One region of the Paenibacillus sp. RRE4 genome, then DNA from elsewhere that is predicted to be linked to it. Evidence: riboswitches for the same ligand, from Rfam matches in the RefSeq annotation. Region 1 holds a riboswitch; each other region holds the start of a gene.
The links. Region 1 has a riboswitch for thiamine pyrophosphate ahead of Q9R46_RS11685 (thiamine phosphate synthase). Riboswitches for the same ligand answer to the same signal wherever they lie in the genome.

Region 2: another riboswitch for thiamine pyrophosphate. It lies ahead of thiC (phosphomethylpyrimidine synthase ThiC); the one in region 1 lies ahead of Q9R46_RS11685 (thiamine phosphate synthase).
Region 3: another riboswitch for thiamine pyrophosphate. It lies ahead of thiM (hydroxyethylthiazole kinase); the one in region 1 lies ahead of Q9R46_RS11685 (thiamine phosphate synthase).

Annotation. Positions count from the first base shown of each region.
Region 1 covers NZ_JAUZUT010000001.1:2,593,942-2,599,041, forward strand. Annotated here, with positions in the region: gene Q9R46_RS11665 (ThiF family adenylyltransferase) at 1-27, opposite strand, end outside; gene Q9R46_RS11670 (thiazole synthase) at 24-791, opposite strand; gene thiS (sulfur carrier protein ThiS) at 876-1,079, opposite strand; gene thiO (glycine oxidase ThiO) at 1,076-2,326, opposite strand; gene Q9R46_RS11685 (thiamine phosphate synthase) at 2,403-3,134, opposite strand; TPP riboswitch at 3,382-3,491, opposite strand; gene Q9R46_RS11690 (ABC-F family ATP-binding cassette domain-containing protein) at 3,531-5,084, opposite strand.
Region 2 covers NZ_JAUZUT010000007.1:62,515-67,614, forward strand. Annotated here, with positions in the region: gene Q9R46_RS23345 (hypothetical protein) at 1-323, shown strand, start outside; gene thiC (phosphomethylpyrimidine synthase ThiC) at 1,043-2,863, opposite strand; TPP riboswitch at 3,259-3,372, opposite strand; gene Q9R46_RS23355 (IclR family transcriptional regulator) at 3,537-4,280, opposite strand; gene Q9R46_RS23360 (alpha/beta hydrolase) at 4,703-5,100, shown strand, end outside.
Region 3 covers NZ_JAUZUT010000011.1:5,386-10,485, reverse strand. Annotated here, with positions in the region: gene Q9R46_RS25510 (S-layer homology domain-containing protein) at 1-924, opposite strand, end outside; gene Q9R46_RS25505 (radical SAM/SPASM domain-containing protein) at 1,179-2,060, opposite strand; TPP riboswitch at 2,288-2,390, shown strand; gene thiM (hydroxyethylthiazole kinase) at 2,656-3,465, shown strand; gene thiD (bifunctional hydroxymethylpyrimidine kinase/phosphomethylpyrimidine kinase) at 3,465-4,277, shown strand; gene thiE (thiamine phosphate synthase) at 4,277-4,942, shown strand.

The sequences.
Region 1 (5,100 bases):
CTCCGCATGATGTAACTGATCTGTCATATATGAACCATTCCTTCCGCCGGACTGCTTGCTGCTGCATAACGTTTCACCGGAATCATGCCTGCCGTATACGCCAGTCTGCCCGCTTCGACCCCGAGCCGCATCGCTTTTGCCATGACAACCGGATCGTCTGATCCAGATACGGCTGTGTTAAGCAATACACCATCCGCCCCGAGTTCCATGGCATAAGCGGCATCTTTTGGGGAACGTAACCCTGCATCTACAATAACAGGCACTGCCGCTTGCTCTATGATGATTTCGAGATTATAAGGGTTAATAAGCCCTCTACCTGCTCCAATTGGTGAAGCTCCAGGCATGACTGCATGTACACCAAGCAATTGAAGGCGTTTAGCTAAAATAACGTCGTCGGAAATGTAAGGCAACACGGTGAATCCTTTTTCGAGCAAAATGCTACAAGCCTTGTACGTTTCAAGCGGATCAGGCAGTAACGTTACTCCGTCTCCGATGACTTCGACTTTTATCATATCACAAAGCCCCGAAGCTCGGGCAAGCTCAGCAATCCTTACAGCTTCTTCCGCAGTCGAAGCACCCGCCGTATTGGGTAGCAATGTGTATTTGCCCAGATCCAGCGTATCCAGAAAATGTTGCTTGCCCGTATCCTCCAGATTCAGACGACGTACAGCAAAGGTCAGCACTTCAGTACCTGAAGCTTCCACGGCCTGACTCTGTACTTCCATATCGCTGAATTTGCCTGTTCCAAGCAACAACCTTGACTCAAACGAGTATTTACCAATCGTTAACATCTTCTAACCTCCTAGGTTTTAACAACTTCCCAATACCAACTACCAGATCAACAAGATTCGACTCTCGCCTGTGAAACCCTTTACTCAGCCCCCTCCGACAAAATGAACAATCTCAATCCGATCTCCTTCTCTTAGCGTGGTTGTTCCATGATGATCTTTGGTCAAAATATTGCGATTCAACTCAACTACCACGGTTTTCACTTGTAAGTTGAACGATTGCAGTAATTTGTCGACACGATTTAACCCATCGTCAACCTCCATCTTTTGGCCGTTCACAATGATGTTCACAGCATAACCTCCCTTCTGTTCATTCGATCCGGCGATAACGCCTCAATCCCAATCTCTTCAGCACTCTTGCCCTCCAGCATATCTGCGATCCAGCGACCTGTTATTGCACTAAGCAATATTCCATTACGAAAATGTCCATACGCTGTGTATAAGCCAGATATTTGCTCGTATTTCCCTATATACGGAAGCCCATCAGGGGTAGAAGGTCTTATACCTGCCCATGCACGCACAAAGTCCGCCTCTTTGATTCCCGGTACCCAATAACTTGCCGCTCCAAGTAATCGTTGCACACTATTCGCCGATACGCTGTGATCTTTTCTTCCTGGCAAACTGGTTGCGCCAATCCACACCTCTCCGTTGGCTTTCGGAACAATATAGACATCTTCTGCATATACAGTGCGATCGGGTCTACCACCAGCCTGATCTGTAGGGAACCGAACGGCCAACATTTCACCTTTCACCGGACTTGAAGGCAAAGTGCCCCCCACTTGATGCATGAGTTGCTCCCCTTGTAAACCAGCAGCTATGATGATATGTCTGCAACACACCTCTCCCCTAGCCGTTCTAATACCTTGAACACCATGCTTATCTACGATCAGCCGAACATCTTGAACTCCTTCCAAAATGCGCGCACCCATCATTTCAGCCGATCTCGCATAAGCTCTTGTCAATGAAACGGGCAACACTTCGCTCTCCAATGATCGGTAATAAGCGCCGTACGTATCCCGATTCAACCATAACGCTTCTCGTTGCACCGTGCTTCGATCCCACCAAAGTTGCTGCATTCCCGAAGTGGTATTTCGTCTATCCTTGTATTTACTTAGATCACCGTATGAACGAAACGGTGTGATAAATCCGTTGCGCCGTAAGCCAAGATCCATACCTGTTAAAGCGGATATTTGCTCTTTGTGCTTATGCAACAATTCCCTGCTTTCATGTGCGGCTTTTGCCATGAGTGGATGAGCAAAATCCTCACTGTCTGCTGCCAGCATGCCGGCAGCCGCACAGGAAGCTCCGCTAGCAATTTCCGACTGCTCAACAAGCAGTACTTCCCGACCTCTGGATGCCAGTTCAAAAGCAATCGCACAGCCTATGACTCCACCGCCTACAATGATTGTTTCTGCATGACAGGTTTCTTGTGTCTTGGATAAATCCGAATTTTCAGATAGAGCCAGCAGCTCAAACTTATTTTGATCATACGATGAACGTATCACTTCCTCGGGTTGACTCGGTTTGCTCTGCACCATTTTGTCATCTCCTTGTTTGAACAACATTCACATTTTCTCGGGTTGGCATCATTTACGGCTCTTGACCGGGAAACATTCACTTCACCGCGTCCACGGCCTGTTTAAGAAGCGCAGCAGCATAAGCAGGGTTTGCATGTTTTAACACACTTGAGATCACAGCTGCACCCCTGGCTCCCGCAGACCTGACAGCCTGAATGTTACCCGGATGAATCCCCCCTATTGCAATAACAGGCACCTTTACACTGGAGCACACTTCCGACAATGCATCTAATCCCCTCGCTACAGAATCAGGTTTACTTGCACTTGCGTACACATGCCCGAAAAAAAGGTAATCCGCGCCATACTCTTCGGCAATTCTCGCTTCATGCAACGAATGCACCGATATCCCCAACCTGAGCCGTGGATCACGCTTGTTCTCCGGCGTTACCATTACTTTTGCCCTTTCCAGCATAATTTGGCTCCAATGTACCCCTTGATAAAAACAACCTGACGAATATATGTTCGCACCGTTGATTACAATGCGGGAAGCCGGAACACCCGCTTCTGCCATCAATTTGGCCCAGTTAAAACATTCCTGTTGCGAAAGTTGCTTTTCCCGGATATGGATGTAATGCACATAAGGCCAAATATCTTTGGCTGCTTTCAACATGGCTGACTGTTCCGCTTTATTCGTAGATATCACATGTAACTCAAAAAAGTCTTGCTCTTGTCCACACGTTGGTACAGATTTATCTGTCCGCTGGTGCCACTGGTTTGTTGAAGTTTTACCTAATTCATGAGCTTCATAATCAAACATCAAGGTATGCAACCTCGTTTTCGCTCCTTTCATCTACAGGCTTGGAGGAGTTGTAATGACAAATATAAATCAAAAAAGCCACTCCCGTAGGGGAGCGGCTGCGTATAAACAATGGTTCAGTTTAAACACAAGCGTGTGACAAATACCTCTTAAGCAGTTTGATAGTCAAATCGATAACTGTTTATTCGATATTGAAACGCTTGGCATCACGATGTAAAAAGATCCTGTTCTTACGTTAAGAATCATTTACTATCGTTTTCGCTGAAACGCGCCACTTCCCTACGCTGGTATGATCCAGATCAGGTGCAAAGGGTCCGGAATCGTATTTTTCCATCTCAGCCGCATCGTGCGGCCCCCCTAGTGTTCATATGAAGTTGTAGCCTATATTACCACAACCGGTTTTTTTTGTCATCGTGCTTTTTCGGACCACTCTTCTACATTCCACGTTTTAGTGACCCAGCCTTCATAAAAATCCGGTTCGTGCGATACAAGTAAAACAGTTCCCTTATATTCTTTCAACGCACGCTGCAGTTCAGCTTTTGCCGTGACATCCAGATGGTTCGTCGGCTCATCAAACAAGACCCAGTTGCTTTCACGCATCAACAGTTTGCACAATCGGACTTTGGCTTGCTCCCCACCGCTAAGCATGTTAAGTGGACGCGTAATATGCTCATTTTTGAGCCCGCAACGTGCAAGATGTCCTCGTACCTCGTTCTGTGTTAGATGTGAAAACTCGTTCCATACATCATCGATCGGTGTAATATTTCCGGCTCGCACTTCCTGTTCAAAGTATGCCGTCTCCAAATAATCTCCAAGAAACGTTTTTCCGCTAATTGGCGCTATTTTACCCAGGATCGTTTTGAGCAGTGTCGATTTACCTACACCGTTACATCCCACAATCGCGATCTTTTCTCCACGTTCGATCGTCATGGTCATCTTAGGTAGTAATGGATACGTATAACCGATCTCAAAATCAATACCTTCAAAAACGGTTTTGCTACTTGCGCGGGCATCCTTGAACTTAAATGTTGGTTTTGCTGCTTCGTCTGGTCGATCGATTCGCTCGACCTTTCCAAGTTGTTTTTCCCGGCTTTTCGCCCGGCCAGAGGTCGAAGCTCGAGCTTTGTTGCGTTGAATGAAATCTTCCTGTTTTTTGATGTATTCCTGTTGCTTCTCGTAGGCATCGATATGCTGTGCTTTCTGCATATCTGCCATTTCAAGAAATTTCTCATAGTTGGCCGCATAACGCGTCAATTTTGCAAATTCCAGATGATAAATGACATTAACCACTTCATTCATAAACTCTGTATCATGGGAAATCAATAGAAAAGCATAGGGGTAGTCTTTCAAATATCTAGTTAGCCACTCAATATGCTCTACATCCAGATAGTTAGTCGGCTCATCCAACAAAAGGGCAGTGGGTTTCTCCAGCAACAATTTTGCAAGCAGGACTTTCGTACGTTGTCCACCACTGAGAGCCGCAACATCTCGATCAAGGCCAATTGCATTTAATCCCAAACCGTTTGCCATTTCTTCCACTTTCACATCAATCAGATAAAAATCGCCCTGTTCAAGCTGTTCCTGAATATCGCCCATTTCTTCAAGCAACTGCTCAAGTTTGTCTGGATCGGCATCAGCCATCTGATCCGTAATGGCCATCATTTGCTTCTCCAGTTCCAGGAGCGGCAAAAAAGCATCTTTAAGCACATCACGAATGGTCTTGCCTGGTGTTAACTTCGTATGTTGATCCAAATAGCCATATCGAACTTTGGGCGTCCATTCCACTTTACCGCTATCCTTAAGCAATTTTCCGGTGAGAATATTCATTAGGGTTGATTTTCCGGCACCATTAGCCCCAACCAGACCCACTCGTTCTCCAGCAAGCAGACGAAACGAAACATTTTTAAATAACGTACGGTCTCCAAAATTGTGACTGACGTTCTCTACTGACAATAAACTCATAAGATGAGACTGCTCC
Region 2 (5,100 bases), on a different contig from region 1:
AAGGCAAAGCACATTTTATTGAATTTTATGAAAGTGACGATTTTAAATGCATGCTGGGAGAACTTGATCTGCTTGGCACCGAGGCTGACATTTTGATACCGCAGTTGGACGTTATTGCGCCATATGACCGCGAAGATCCTGAGCTTGGTTGCAGTTATCAGTTCGATCAGATCGGCTTGATTCTATGGCGTCCTGTGCCCATGACCCGAGAGGATATGCAGGAGCCGTGGTTTCTGGAGATGCCGCCTGAAAATCAGCAGGACGAAATGAAGCATCTCTGCTTCTCGACAGCAGCCGTGTATGCAAAAGGATATTATGAGTAAGTATGATGCGATTCATGTCAATGGTTACTGATATGGTCAGAGCCAGAGCCTATGATGATAGTGATAGAGGATTCATACAATCGTAGAGGATTTATACAATCGAAAGATGATCGCGGTAGAATTAGATCGTCCCTTCTTATCTCTAACGATCTGAGAGAACGCTATTTGCTTCATTTCAGCCCCATTGAAATTCTAACGATCCTGAGAAACCTTATTTCAGGTTTCCAGCAGCGAATCACCCCTTTTTCGGCTAATTTCAGCGAAATAGCGTCGCTGGGGATCGTTAGAATTTTTTTCGAGGCAAAATCACCAAAATAAGGTTTGTGGAGATCGTTAGATTTTAGATCATCTCTGTGCAGAAGCTGGAACCGTCTGACCCCTTAATATAGAATATGAGGTGATCAGCACATGAGATTTCTATATATTCTTATCTTGTTCATAATAGGTATGGGATGTTCAGCTATCCTGCATGCAGGTAATCTAAGACTGTCCGATGGCTTATTGTTTGTAATCGCCGGTATCTTGTATCGTATCTGGAACAGACTTGATTAGAACGTGTCTTAAAACGCTGAAGGAACTCCATTTTACCAACATCCGTTCCAATCCAGAAAGTTTCACACAAGCTACCGGGCACGTCAAGGGAAACGGAAGCAACAAGGGGCGAAAAGTCGATAGTCGGTAAAAGATGCACTTCAGTGTTTTGAAGACACGTCCTAGCATTACCGTGCCCGATACTCCTCCGCTTTTGCCTGCATTCCTGCCGTGACTGCTTCATCGTCGTTCAGGCCGCGTTCAGCGGCAAAGGCACGAATGTCCTGCGTAATGCGCATACTGCAGAACTTCGGCCCGCACATCGAGCAGAAATGGGCCTCCTTCGCCCCTTCTGCGGGCAACGTCTCATCGTGGTAGGATAGCGCTCGTTCCGGGTCAAGCGACAGGTTAAACTGATCTCTCCAGCGGAACTCGAAGCGTGCCTTCGACAATGCATCATCCCGGCGCTGGGCGCGTGGGTGGCCTTTGGCTAGATCTGCGGCATGAGCGGCTATTTTATAAGCGATAACCCCTTCACGCACATCATCCTTGTTCGGAAGCCCCAAATGCTCCTTCGGGGTAACATAGCAGAGCATAGACGTACCAAACCAGCCAATCATCGCTGCCCCAATCGCGGACGTAATATGATCATATCCCGGTGCGATGTCTGTGGTCAGTGGTCCGAGCGTATAAAACGGCGCTTCCTGGCAGATCTCCATCTGCAAATCCACATTCTCTTTGATCTTATGCATCGGCACATGCCCCGGCCCTTCAATCATGACCTGCACATCATGCTTCCATGCAATCTGCGTTAATTCCCCAAGTGTGGCGAGCTCCGCCATCTGTGCTTCATCGTTGGCGTCGTAGATGCTACCTGGACGTAGTCCGTCCCCGAGGGAGAAAGCAACATCGTACCTTTTCATAATCTCGCAGATTTCTTCAAAATGGGTGTACAAAAAGTTCTCCTGATGATGTGCCAGACACCACGCCGCCATAATCGACCCGCCCCGTGACACAATCCCCGTCATCCGTTTCGCGGTCATCGGAATATATCGCAGCAACACACCCGCATGAATTGTAAAATAATCCACGCCCTGCTCCGCCTGTTCAATCAGCGTATCTCGGTATAACTCCCAAGTGAGTGCTTCCGCCTCGCCATTCACCTTCTCCAGCGCCTGATAGAGCGGCACCGTACCGATCGGCACTGGAGAGTTACGGATGATCCATTCCCGTGTGGTATGAATGTCTCTGCCTGTGGAGAGATCCATTACCGTATCCGATCCCCAGCGAACAGCCCAGGTCATCTTCTCCACCTCCTCCTCGATGGAGGAAGATACAGCGGAATTGCCTATGTTGGCGTTGATTTTCACATGAAAATAACGCCCGATCAGCATCGGCTCACTCTCCGGGTGATTGATGTTGGATGGAAGAATCGCACGGCCGCTCGCCAGCTCCTGCCGTACGAATTCGGGCTCTACGCCTTCACGAATAGCGGCGTACTCCATCTCCGGCGTAATCAAACCCTGCCGCGCATAATGCATCTGCGTGACGCACCGCCCGGCCTGAGCTCGTAGCGGTTGCCCGCGGAAACCCGGGTACTCCTCTGCCCCGGCCCTCCGTCCGCCTGGCTTCAAGCCATTATCTTCAGGTTTCACCGCCCGACCTTCATATTCTTCAACGTCACCGCGCTCCATGATCCAGTGATTCCGGAGCGCAGGTAGCCCCTTCCGAATGTCCATCTGGAATTCGGGATCGGTCATCGGGCCGCTCGTATCGTAGACACGCAGCGGCTCATTATGCTCCACCCCTTGGGGAGTATTCGTGTCATGAAGGGCAATTTCACGCTCCGGCACAGCAATGTCCGGTCGTGAGCCCTGAATGTAGACTTTGCGGCTGCCCGGGAAGGGTTGTACCCCTCCAGCCGCTCCGGTTTTCTTTTCCACCGGATGACCATCGCGCCCTGTTTCCTCTATTCCCGTCTGTTGCCCCGTTTGCTTATGTGTACTCATGTCTCCTGTTCCTCCTCTGTGATCTTCTTTTGCCCATATCGTCCACCAATGTGACAGCTTTGACTTACCACACCTGTCTGGAAAAAGCAGAGCACAGAAGCACAGCAGGATTAACCCTGCATAAGCAGCCAGAATAATCCAAAAGACAACTTTTATGTACAATCAGCATGAGCACGATACGCGAGATCACTTCTCTTAGAAGTCGCGGCATATATGCCGCAATTGTTGTGCCGTCACTGCCATGGTGAAACACAACACATGAATCTCTGCTTGCCGCTGTAAATAAAAAAAGCCGGTTCCGAAGGAACCGACTGATGTCCATCACCATACACGCAACCAGGGCCATCCGCTGCAATACAGCATGGGTCCCGGGTTAACGCCTGTGGTGTTTGTGGTCATGTGGCCGATTACTTCCCTACGCTGGTATGATCCAGATCAGGTGCAAAGGGTCCGGAATCTCATGCGATCCCGTCTCAGTCCGGACAATTCGGACTCCCCCAGTAACGTAAACGTATTGCGACAATCAAGCCGCTGTTCAACTTGCAAAATAACATTTTCAACCGACCCCGCTGGGTCGTCCATTACAGAGTAGCGTAATCTGGGCTGAAATTCAACCTTAATATTCCAGAGGGGAAATTCCCTTCTAGCAAAACTTCATGCAAAGAGCCCACCCCTAAGGCAACATAAGTCCCATTTGCACAGCTGCCTCTTTCAACACAGGTGCGTACTCGTGTAATGTCTCTTGCGAGAGCCTGCTAACAGGTCCGGACACGGAAAGCGCCGCTGCAATGTTGCCTCTGCGATCCATAATGGGCACGGACACAGCGGCAGCTCCCGGCTCGCGTTCCTCATAACTGGTTGCGTAGCCACTCACCCGAATGTCTTCCATCTGTGCCAGATAGACGGCCGGATCGATAAATACAGGCCATTCCGGGCCGTTCATCAGTTCCTCCCGATCCTCGTCAGCGGCAAATGCCATTAACACTTTGCTTGAAGCGCCTACGGAAAGCGGCAGTCTGACCCCTACAGGCGCAACCCGCCGAATAGCCTGATCACTCTGCACAGCCTGAATCCGAATCCGTTCACCGCCGTCACGAAGGTAAAGACTTACCGTCTCGCCCAAGCGATCACGAAGTCTCTCCATTGCAGGTAAAAGCAAAATTGCAGGATCGTCACTACGTGACATATGCGCCGACAGCTCCCAGATCCGAATGCCCAGTCGATACTTTTCGGTTGCTGCATCACGTATCACGAACCCCCGATCCTCCAGTGTAGCCATCAACCGATGCACCGTACTTTTGTGCAAACCGATCTGGCTGGCAATTTCGGTGAGTCCAAGATCACTGCGCGTGGTAAAACATAATAATATATCCAGCGCCCGTTCTACAGCCCGGACGGTTAACTTGCGGTCTTCCATGGCATGATGCCCTCCTCATGTTTCATCACATGAAACTTGGTTACATAAATTATATGAGAAACGGTCTCATCTGTAAACCAGAAAGAACCGTTTTGAAGATGATCCAAAAACAAAAAAATGAACAAGGATATCCACTAGGCACATCGTAATCTCCTGTAATTTACACACTATGGAATTGTTACCTCTATATCTTAAGAACTATATAACAATTGCGTAACAAATGCCTCCAATCAATTGACTTTGACTATATCGGGACATACGATAAAGATAGGAACGATTTCAGATAAAAGAACAAAAGCATGACTTTAGCATCAGGATGCCATCGTCATGATTAAGTGCTAAAAAGCACCTATATGCTATTTTCACATCGTTATGATCTTGGCCATATTTATTCTCAACCGAAACTCAAAGGAGGGGCGTGCATGTATCCGACATCCCAGAGCGAAGCCCCGCTGCATACCAAAGTGTCCGATCTGCCCTCTTCGTTGTCACCGAGGCTGATTCGGTTCAAACATATTGTCGTAGCGTTGCTGCTCTCCGTTGTATTTTTTCTGTTGTTTTGTTTTATTGCCTTACACGGTTATATTGCATGGGTGCTCTCCAACCCTACGGTCGCACCGGTGTTTTCGAACCCGATGCAGGCCAAAAACATGAAATATGAGGACATTACATTCCCTGCGGCCGACGGTAGCCGAACCATGCAAGGCTGGTATATCCCTGCGAATACCGATACAGGCAAAACCATCATCTTCAGCCACGGTTATGGAGCCAATCGGGAGGAAACCTGGGTGCCTATGTATGACCTCGCCCATTACGCACA
Region 3 (5,100 bases), on a different contig from region 1:
GACATTACCAGTTACGTTACCCAAAGTGTATGTGCCTGGAGAAGTAAGGTTTTTGCTGGAAGTTTGTTGACCTCCACCATTATTTCCACCTGTGTTGTTATTGTTTCCATTATCTCCGGTAGAGCTATTGTTGCTACTGTTACCTTTATTGCTGTTTTCAGAAGGCTTCGTTGTTTCTGGTTTTGTGGGGTTAGAGTTGTTTTTATCTTCGTCTGTCTTCGCAGGAATCATAATATTATCATATGTAGACTTATTCATGACAAACTCATAAGCAAGTCTTGCCAATGCTTGTCGATCCGCTACACCCGTTGGATTAAACGTTGTTGTTCCGTCTTTCTGAACAATGCCTTTAATAAATCCGGATTGATATGCGAGTGACACAGAATCCTTCGCCCAGTCTGATACTTTATCCAAATCAGCGAGCTGTGGCTTCGTTGTTTGAGTTGGTGCGTTCTTTGTTTCCCAGCCGAATGCTCTTACGAAGAATACAGCCAGTTCCTCTCTCGTAACTTTTTTATCTGGAGAAAACGTATCCTTCGAGGTTCCTTGGGCAATACCAGATTGAACGAGTGCAGATACATAACCAGCGTACCATTTGGATTGCTCCACATCTTTAAAGGAACTAGCTACAGTAGAGTCAGGCTTTAATTGAAGCGCACCCACCATAATCTTTGCCAATTGAGCACGTGTTACTGAATCTGAGGGTTTAAATGTTCCATCCGCAAATCCGGATAAAATGCCTTTTTCAATTAACTTCGTAATTTCTGTTTTGGCATACGATTGTTCAACATCCTTAAATGACGTTACAGATGACGGGATCACTTCCGCCGAGGCTAGCAATTGCATAGAAAACATAGAGGCAATCAATGATGTAGAGAGCACTGCTGACAACTTTCGATTAAACTTTTTCCATTTTGAATTCAAAACTCGACACACTCCTCTTAAACTTAGGGTATTTAGCGCAGAAAAACATTACTTTAGAACTACTCCTCCTTTTATGTTCAGTAGGATAATAATACCATGTATATTTATAAAAACAAGATTAATAGACTACCATTTTACATATTAGTTGAAATCATGAATCACATTGTAACTACTTATTCCTCTTAACATGGAAATAAAAAAATGTGCTATCCGGAATATTACCGAATAACACATTAGTTATCTGTCGTATGATTTTAGGCTCCTGCTCCAAAACGCTGGCGGTATCCGCATTTGCGGCAAAGTTCTTCTACAGCTTCCCGTTTGGAAAAACCGTATACCAGATTGTTCGCACGCTCTCCATCCACAATATCGGAAAAAGACTTTTCATGAATGTTTCCAAGGTTGATGACACCTTCTCCATCCAAACAGCATGGAACCACGGTTCCATCAACCAGCACTGCTGCCTGACTGCGTAATGCATGACAAAAACCTTTTCCATCATCTTCAGGTGCATCCAGACTTGGCCATTGGAATTCATGGTCCTGATTCAGGTATACGTTAGGTGCAATTTTCACGCCACTACCTGCAACAACCTTTTCTTCAATACGGAAGTCCAGATTGAATTCCTTTTCCAGCACCTCAAGCGTCTCCCGATTGCGATTCATCTGAGCATTGGTGAAGTTATCCTGCGTCAGATTCCATAGTCGGAACGAGACAATGACGTTATGTTTCACCGCTTCACGAACAAAAGACAAGATGTTATGCAAGTATCCGTCGCGATCCGTAGAACCTTCATGGCCGTCAAAGCTGTGCAACGAGAAATTCATCTGTCTCAGTGCAGGTTTGCCCAATAATTTATGCTGTGTCTTCGGTAGTAGCGTACCGTTGGTCGTAATGTTCACTTTAAATCCCTTGGCATGAGCCATATCCAGCAACAGGTCAATTTTGGGATGAAGCAGCGGTTCCCCTTTGACGTGCAGGTAAATATGTTTTGTGTGTGGTTTGATCTGATCCAATATATTATTAAAGACTTCAGGGTCGATAAATCCTTTGGCTCGCTTCGTTTGTGGACAAAAGCTGCATGCCAGATTACAGATGCTCGTAATTTCAATATATACTTTCTTGAACGTTTTCAACTCAGGGTCCCCATTCTGCCGGGAGGAACAACGGTCCTGCCCTCATTCGTAGTACGGCCATATGGGCCAATCCCCATTATATCGGGTTAACGAGCTAAGGTAAATCACAATAGCGGATCTATACAAAGTTCCGGTATATTCCCCGCCCATTTTCAAGACTTCGTTGACGTCCTATTTACATTAAGACGAGATGGATATATGCTGAGGATATAACTGCATATCTTGTACATTTTCACTAGGGGAGCCTTAAGGCTGAGACGAATACGACGATTCGGACCCTTCGAACCTGATCTGGATTATACCAGCGGAGGGAAGTGGAGCGGCTTTTATTGGCAGTGGATGATCTCTATCCTGGACGGGGATCAACTTCAGTTCACACGTATAGCTCTGCTCATTTCTCCGGAAATGGGCGGGGCTTTTTTTGTATTTTGGCGATTTGGCTGGGATTCAAATGTTCTCAATATGAAATCTCTGTAATCCCATGAGAAGAAGGTAGTTATTGGGAGCAAGATACAAATTGCTTTTTTTGTCTATATCTGAGTGTGGTTCACTCTCATCACCATCAAGATCATTCTAAATCAAGGAGGAAATGAAGATGTCTTATCTTGAACGTGTACGTTCACTCAATCCTTTGGTTCATAATATTACCAATCTTGTGGTTGCCCCTTTTACGGCGAATGGCCTGCTTGCTCTCGGAGCCTCTCCGTTTATGGCCTATGCCCATGAAGAAGTCGCTGACGTCGCTCGCATGGCCGGCGCGGTGGTTCTGAACATCGGCACATTGGATGAGAAGGTCGTTCAAGCGATACGTCTAGCCGGACAATCGGCCAATGCACATCATGTGCCTGTTGTCCTTGATCCTGTTGGTGCAGGAGCCACGACATATCGCACCGATACAGTACAGATGCTGGTTCGTGAGCTTCGGCTTACGGTATTACGAGGCAATGTCGCCGAAGTCGCTCATGTTATTGGTGTACCATGGAATATCAAAGGTGTGGATGCCGGGGTTGGCGAAGGAGACCGGATTGGCATTGCCGAGCAGGCAGCGCAACAGCTTGACTGTATTGTTGTCATTACAGGTCAGTACGACATTATTACAGACGGATTTCATACTTTTCTCACAAGCAACGGACATCCATTGCTCACCCAAGTTACCGGGGCAGGCTGTCTTCTCAGCTCAGTCATTGGTGCTTTTGCTGCGATTGGCGAGCCGGGACGCGATATGCTGAACAGTGTGGTAGAAGCTGTCTCAACCTACGGTATAGCCGCTGAACAGGCCGCAGCACGAACGGCTCATCAGGGGCCAGGCAGCTTCCAGATTGAATTGTTAAATCAACTGGCGCAGATCACACCTTCGCTGTTCTCCGAGCAAGCACAAATCCGTCAGATTCGTGGGGGTGTGTGATGAATATTGCTCAAGCGTTAACGATTGCCGGGTCTGATAACGGCGGCGGTGCAGGAATTCAGGCGGACCTCAAAACCTTTCAGGAACTTGGTGTATACGGCATGACGGTCATTACTGCAATTGCCGCGCAGAACACAACAGGGGTTCAAGGGGTGTTTCCGATTGATTATCACGGCATTGCCCAGCAACTTGATTCAACGGGAGCCGACTTTCAGCCGCGTGCTATTAAAACAGGTATGTTATATAGTGCCGAGATTATTCGTCTTGTCGCGGCAAAATGCCAGCAGTACGGCTGGTCTAATCTGGTGATTGATCCCGTGATGGTTGCCAAAGGCGGTGCGCCTCTGCTTCAGCAGGAGGCTGTGCAAGCACTCATTCAGGATCTGCTTCCCCACGCCTTGCTTATCACACCTAACATCCCGGAAGCCGAACTGCTTATCGGGAAGCCGATTCGGAACCTGAGCGAGCGTGAGGAAGCCGCCAAGCAATTGGCGCAGATGGGTTCAACGTATGCTTTGATCAAAGGAGGACATGATACGGGGAGCGCTGTGGTTGTTGATGTCCTGTATGACGGGCATTCCTTTCATTATTTGGAGAACCTTCGTGTTATGACACGTCATACCCACGGAACCGGTTGTACGTTCTCTGCTGCCATTACGGCGGAACTCGCGAAGGGCTCACCTATTCTGGCTGCCGTTACGACCGCGCGAGCATTCATTCAGGCAGCCATTGAAGATGAGCTGGGGTTCGGGACCGGGCACGGGCCGACGAATCACTTTGCGTACCGGCGCAGACAGCGGGGTGAACGCTGATGCGCAGATGGGATACGGAAGCGGTGTGCCGCGCGCTGCCGTTGTATTTGGTGATGGGCAGCGTCAATACGACGCGTGACCCGGTGGAGGTGCTCCGCCAGGCGATCACTGGCGGCATCACGCTGTTCCAGTTCCGCGAGAAGGGAACTGGTGCCCTGACAGGCGAAGCCCGCATAACGCTTGCGTTGCGGCTTCGCGAGGTGTGCAGCCAGCACGGGATACCGTTCATCGTGAACGATGATGTGGAGCTGGCTGTGGCGGTGGAGGCCGACGGCGTGCACGTCGGCCAGGACGATGCGGACGCGGCGCTGGTACGCGCCCGCATCGGAGATGGGCGGATGCTTGGCGTATCCGCCCACTCCGCCCTTGAAGCCCGCCGTGCCGTGCAGGCGGGCGCAGACTATCTTGGCGTCGGGCCGATGTACCCGACGCGCTCCAAAGCGGATGCCCACGCTGTGCTGGGCCCCGCCGGGGTTGCGGAACTGCGCGCCGCAGGCATCGCAGTTCCGGTGGTCGGTATCGGCGGCATTATGCCCGATACCGCGGCCGCCGTGATGGCGGCTGGAGCCGACGGCGTAGCCGTCATCTCCGCCATCGCGGGCGCGGCCGATGTGCACGCAGCGGCTGCACAGCTCGCTGCGATCACCCGCCGGGAGCAGGCATAGCCATGCTCCCGGCCCGGTAATGCAAAGGATGCAGCCACTCGCTCTGCATCCTTTGCATTCTTGTTTTATTCTTCGCCCCTTTCCATTCTTGTTTTATTCTTCGCTTCCTTTGCCTCCTTTTGCAATCTATACATCCTCCTGCATCCCTTTAATCCTTA